Acuticoccus sediminis: one gene and its partner. The protein of the gene in region 2 interacts with the protein of the main gene of each other region in a pairwise test. Links are inferred from orthologs where the notes say so. Each region holds a gene or a part of one and is shown on either strand. Other genes may lie near its edges. The genes, in order: DLJ53_RS14435 and rlmB.

Evidence for each region.
Region 1: the proteins of rlmB (region 2) and DLJ53_RS14435 interact in binary tests that used the Escherichia coli proteins (3 or more experiments, as listed by UniProt). The link is inferred for Acuticoccus sediminis from one-to-one orthologs.

What each region holds. Positions count from the first base shown.
Region 1 is NZ_QHHQ01000003.1:39,484-42,319, reverse strand. It holds DLJ53_RS14435 (NAD(P)H-hydrate dehydratase), read right to left. Parts: upstream 2,224-2,836; coding sequence 778-2,223; downstream 1-777. Other genes in the region: glnA (type I glutamate--ammonia ligase), read left to right, coding at 2,809-2,836; DLJ53_RS14430 (P-II family nitrogen regulator), read left to right, coding at 2,437-2,775; tig (trigger factor), read right to left, coding at 1-149. UniProt on the Escherichia coli protein: Bifunctional enzyme that catalyzes the epimerization of the S- and R-forms of NAD(P)HX and the dehydration of the S-form of NAD(P)HX at the expense of ADP, which is converted to AMP.
Region 2 is NZ_QHHQ01000001.1:188,778-192,022, reverse strand. The notes cover bases 262-2,997. They hold rlmB (23S rRNA (guanosine(2251)-2'-O)-methyltransferase RlmB), read right to left. Parts: upstream 2,122-2,997; coding sequence 1,402-2,121; downstream 262-1,401. Other genes in these bases: DLJ53_RS00715 (serine hydrolase), read left to right, coding at 2,731-2,997; DLJ53_RS00730 (MarR family winged helix-turn-helix transcriptional regulator), read right to left, coding at 585-1,049. In the rest of the region: DLJ53_RS36500 (invasion associated locus B family protein), read left to right, coding at 1-227; more of DLJ53_RS00715, read left to right, coding at 2,998-3,245. UniProt on the Escherichia coli protein: Specifically methylates the ribose of guanosine 2251 in 23S rRNA.

The DNA of each region.
Region 1 (2,836 bases), on a different replicon or contig from region 2:
GGCACCTTGCCCGGGCGAAATCCCTTCAGTCGGACCTTCTGACGCAGATCGTCCAGGTAGGCATTGAGACGAGCGTCGAGGGTCGCTGCGGGAACCGTCACTTTGAGTTCCCGCGCGAGACCCTCAGCACGGGTTTCCGTCACTTCCATCGGGTTCACTTTCCGCAGCACCAATATTCGTTGTCGGGGAGGACGCTCCATGTCGCCCCGCGAGGGAGCGCTGTCAATGGCGTTCGACGCGATCAGCAGAGGCTTTGTCGCCCCGCCGCGCCATGAAGCGGCCCGATGACGGGCAAAACAAGGGTTGCAGCCGGCTCAAGAAATTCACTGGCCCCCCCTCGCGGCATCCACGGCGACCCGTCCGGCGCACCCCGCACCGTCCGCCCACCGGCGCCCGCATATCTAAGTGTCGCATTCGCGACATGAAGACCCCCGCGCGCAGCCGCCCCGACATTGGTCGCGGCCGACCGCCGATCGCGGCGGCTCCGTCGCAGGACGGGGGAGGCAGCGAGCACTCCGGAATCACGCCTCGCGGCCTCAGGCCGGCGCGGTGGGGCAGACGGGTGCCGCGGTAGCACGCGCTCAAGCAGCGCGAAGCGCGGTAGCGCAGACAAGAGGCGGTAGCGCAGACGATGGGAACCCGGCAGCGCCGGACGTATGGTGCGGGTGGAGGGACTCGAACCCCCACACCTTGCGGCGCCAGAACCTAAATCTGGTGCGTCTACCAGTTCCGCCACACCCGCGCGCGCACACCTCTAAGGCCCTCCAGCCTCTCGGGTCAAACGTGATCGAACGCGGCGCGCGCAGTTCTCAGGTTGGCGATCAGATCGGTCGCGATCAGCGCCGGGCCGACCCGCTGGGCGAGGTCACCGTGGAGCCACACGCCCATGGCCGCTGCCTCGAAAAGAGGCACGCCCTGGGCGATGAACGCGGTGATCATCCCGGCAAGGACGTCGCCCGCCCCGGCCGTCGCGAGCCACGGCGGGGCGTTCTCGGTGATCGCAGCCCGGCCGTCGGGCGCCGCGATCACCGTGTCGGGCCCCTTCAGGACCACGACCGCGCCGACATCGACCGCCGCCCGCCGCGCCGCCTCGAGCCGCCCCGCCTCGTCGACGAGGCCCTTGCCGAAGACGCGGGAAAACTCGCCGGCGTGCGGCGTCAGCACCGCCCCCTTCGGGCCGATCGCCGCGGCAAGTCCGGCGGCGTCGCCGGCGAAGGCGCTGAGGCCCCCCGCGTCGATGACGGTGGACGCCCCGGAGGCGCACGCGGCCCTGACCTTGGCGCGGGTCTCGTCGTCCGCCGGCAGGCCCGGGCCGAGGCAGACGACGTTGCGGCGCGGATCGGCAAGCGCCTCGGCGATCCCCTCCGCCCCGTCGGCCCGCACCAGCATCACCGCCGTCAGGTGGTTGGCGTTGACGAGGAGCGCCTCGCTCGGCGAGGCGACGGTGACGAGCCCCGCCCCCGTCCTCAGCGCCGCGCCGGCGGCCATGCGCGCTGCCCCGGTCGCCGTCATCGGCCCGGAGACGACGACGGCATGGCCGCGGTCGTACTTGTGGCCGGCCAGCGCCAGCATCGGCCGCGCGTCCCGCCACAGGGCCGGCGTGTTGACGAAGGTTTGACACAGGGCCGAGCCGACCGCCGTGTCCGACATCCCGAGGTCGGCCACGGTCACTTCGCCGCAGAAGTCGCGGCCCGGCAGGAGGAGGTGCCCGGGTCGGCGGCGCTGGAAGGTCACCGTGCGCCGCGCCTCGATGGCGATGCCCCGGACGAGGCCCGTCGCGCCGTCGACGCCGCTCGGCATGTCGATCGCGACCACCTCGCGGTGCCGACGGTTCAGCCGGGCGATGACGTCGGCGAAGACGCCCGTCACGTCACGCGCCAGCCCGCCTCCGAAGAGCCCGTCGACGATGACTTCGGCACGGTCGAGGAATTCATCTTCCGCGCCGACCTCCGGACCTGTATAGGCGGCGCGCGCCTCCGCCGCGGCGCCGGTTCCCTGACCGCCCGACAGGTCGAGAAGCGAGACCGGATGCCCCGCCTCCAGGAGATGCCGCGCCGCCACGAACGCGTCGCCGCCATTGTTGCCGGGTCCGGCGAGGACCAGGATCGGCGCCCCGACGGGTGCCTGCCGAATGACCACGTCGGCGACGGCGCCTCCGGCGCGCTCCATCAACGTTTCGAATGGGATCCCCTCCGCCACGGCGGCCCGGTCGATCGCACTCATTTCGGTCGGCGTTGGAAGCTCAAAATCGGTAGAGATTCTCATTGATGCCCAAACGTTTAGCAGCTTGCTCGCAATATCAGCAGGACATTTGCCTGCCTTCGCGGCAAATGCTTGGAAATGAGCCAATCCGGCAGTGGTGAGCTTGGCATGGTCCCTGCATCATCGCGCCAGTCCAGCGGGCCGGGTCGTCCGTCCGCCGCTGAGCGGGGTGTCATGAAGAAGATCGAAGCCATTATTAAGCCGTTCAAGTTGGACGAGGTGAAGGAGGCGCTGCAAGAAGTCGGGCTCCAGGGCATCACGGTGCTTGAGGCGCGCGGGTTCGGCCGCCAGAAGGGGCATACCGAACTCTATCGCGGTGCCGAGTACGTCGTCGATTTCCTGCCTAAAGTGAAAATCGAGCTGATCGTTCCCGACAGCCTTCTTCCCGCCGCCGTCGACGCCATCCGCAACGCTGCCCAGACGGGCCGGATCGGCGACGGCAAGATCTTCGTCCTCCCCGTCGAGGACGCAATCCGCATCCGCACCGGTGAAATCGGTGAGGACGCCATCTAACCACAGAAGCGCAAGAGAGAGAGCCATACGCGAATGAGCACAGCGCAAGAAATCCTGAAGG
Region 2 (3,245 bases):
AGGAGGAAGAGGACCTGCGCGACGAGCCGGTGGCGCCGGTGCGCCAGTCGCCGCGGATGCTGGAGCCGCCCCGCGCGGCCCGCGAGCCGGCCGAGACGCAGAACGGCCTGGTCCCCTCGCGCGAGCCTCGCCGTCTGCCGGGGAGCGAGGCGTCTGGCGACGGCCGTCCGCCCCGGCGCGGCAACGGCCCTTCGCCGCGCCCCCAGAATCGCCCCCCGCGCTCCTGACACCATAGCCGGCGGCGCCGCGAGCCGGCCCCGCCGTCCCTCCCGAGAGGCTGTCCAGTGATGGCACCTCCGGGACGCAGCGGCCCCCCGGCAGGTGCGCTGCTCGCCCCGACTTCCGGGCACTGGAAATGTCCCCCGCGACGCTACCCGCGCCACGCGCCGGAGCGCCGCTCCCGCCCGGCTTCCTCCGCCCGATCCGACGGTCCGCGAATTCGGCCGGCCGTCACTGTGCCGCATGTCGGCATTCGTCGCCGCGTGGGCGAGGGGCCGACGCGCCGGACCATCGCCCGTCGGATCCAGAGGGGTACACGGGCTGTCGGAGCGAGATGATTCGCTCCGGGCCGCCGTGATTCGCGCTCAGATGACCCGAAGGATCTCGAAATCGTCGGGGTCGTCGGCCTGCCAGACCTTCTTCAGCAGCTTCAGGAGCTGGCGCTGCTCGGCCGGGCTGAGGAGGCCCGCGTGCATGCGCGTCTCGAACGCCTCGACCCGCTCGCGCTCGGCGGTGGTCACGGCCTCGCCCTCGCTCGACAGTCGCAGCTCGACGGAGCGGCGGTCGTTCGCCGGAACGGTGCGCTTGACGAGACGCAGGTCCTGAAGGGACTGGACGAGCTTCGTCATGTAGGCCGGCTTGAGCTGGAGCGTCGATGCCAGGACGCCCTGCCGGATCCCGGGGTTGGCCTGGATCAGCGCGAGCGTCACGAGCTCCACCGCGCTCAGCCCGCGGTCCCGCAGGGCCGCCTCCATCCGCCGCGAGCAGACCACCGCGGCGAGCCTCAGATTGAGGTGAAGCGACTGGTCGAGCGCCCGCGTGTCGAGCACGCCGGGCCATTCGCTCACAGTCGGCGAGGCGAGGCGGCGTGGCGCGCCGCCGCCGGTCCCCCGCGACGCAGGCACCCGCCGCGGGCCCGTCCGGGCCGGTCGGGGATGGCTCGGTCCATTGTCACGGTTCATTCCGCTACCCCTGTAATTGAGCGGGCGCTGGCGCAGCAATGCTGAATTGTTGGCTCGGCGCAGCTAACCATGGTGACAAAAGGAATACGATCCCGCGACGCGAAAGGTTGTTCTTACCGCCGATGCCGAAATCGCTTCCGGCCATCGGCGTCGAATAGGCCGATCAAACGGCGATCAGCGCTGGAAGTATCAACATTCTGGCGCGAAAGACCAGCGCTCATCAAGCTTTGTCGCCGAGGAGGTGCGTTTGAGCGGCGTAGAGGATGATCGCCGCCGCATTCGATACGTTGAGCGAGGCGAGAGCGCCCGGCACTTCGATCGCCGCGGTCGCGTCGCATGAGGCCCGCACGCCCGGCCGCACGCCCTTGCCCTCCGCGCCGAGGACGAACGCCCAGCGGTCGGCCCGCGGCTGCTCGCTCAACGTCGTCTCCGCCTCGCTGTCGAGGGCGATGGTGCGGAACCCGGCCTCCCGCAGCGCGTCGACGGCGCGGGACATGTTCGTCTCGACCGCGATCGGCACCATGTCGAGCGCGCCGGACGCCGACTTGGCGAGGACGCCCGTCTCCGACGCGCTGTGGCGCCGCGTCACGACGATGCCGTCGGCCTTGAAGGCCGCCGCCGAGCGCAGGATGGCACCGACGTTGTGGGGATCGGTGATGTGGTCGAGGCACAGGACGAGCCTGCCCCCGGCGATCTCGTCGAGCGCGACGCTCTTCAGCGGGGAGACGCGAATCGCGACGCCCTGATGGACCGCGTCGCCCAGCAGCTTGTTGAGCCGCCGGACGTCCACCGTTTCGGGCTGGATTCGGCGCGGAAGCGGGTCGAGACGCCGCAGCGCGTTGGTCGTCACCATCATCTCGTGCACGGCGCGCCGGGGGTTTGCGAGCGCCGCGCGGACCGCGTGAAGCCCGAAAAGCCAATAGGGCTCTGAATCATCCATAGTTTCGTTCGACACTCATCGTTGACATCGCCGCGCGTACAGCCTAACACGCCGCCCACACCGGAGGGGTGCCCGAGTGGCTAAAGGGGGCGGACTGTAAATCCGCTGGCTATGCCTACGTTGGTTCGAATCCAACCCCCTCCACCATCTGACCCCCAAATTGCTGTCCCAGAGAGAACAAGGCGCCGCGGCTTGAGCGGGTGTGCGTTTTGCGGCGCCGCCGAACATGCGCGTCGGCCACGTCGGTGACGCATGGTCCGATCCCGCGAATCGGCGACCTTCGGAGCTCTCGGCCGCGTCGGGGCTGAGAGGTGGCGCGTCCATTCGCATCGCCCCCGGCATGAATGCAGCGCCGCGCACGGCTCCCGGACGACGATCCAGAAAAGCATCGCTCGGTGGTGAGGGCTGTTGTGCGCCGCGCCTCGGATTCGCCATCTGCGCGCGCTCGCGACCGGACGCCCCGACGGACGGTGACATGGGCCTTCTGCCGTGCCGGGCCGGGAAGGTCACGCCGGAGCGTCGGCGACCGCCGGGAACACGCATCTATTTCAGGGCTGCGAAAGCGTTATAGTAAGTCAAGAAATATTAGAAAATGTTCGCGGAGGGTTTATGCTGAATCGTTTCGCCGTCGCGCTCCTGGCGATGACCGGCCTCACGCAGCCCCTCCTCGCGCAGGACCTTTTCCTGGACGAGACGGTTGGCTTCCCCGCCGACGTCTTCTTCATCAGCAACGAGGTCCCGGGGATGGTCGTTGCGGTCACGCGGCAAGGCGAGCGCGCGGTCTACGGCTTCGGGACGATCGCGGAAAAGGGCGATCCGGCGCCGAACGGCGACACGACCATGCGCATCGGCTCGATCACGAAGGTCTTCACCGGACTGGTGCTCGCCCATCTCGTTTCCGAGGGCACCGTCGGGCTGACGGACACCCTGCAGCAGCATCTGCCTGACCTTCCGATCCCGGAGAGGGATCATCCGATTCGCCTGGTCGACCTCGTGACACACGCGGCGGGCTTCCCGCACGAGCTCGTCGTCTACGACGACGGCGGCGATCGCACGGACGACGATGGCGTCCCGGACGACGAGTCCAAGTACTCGATCGAAAACTACCGCCGGAACCTCGAGGG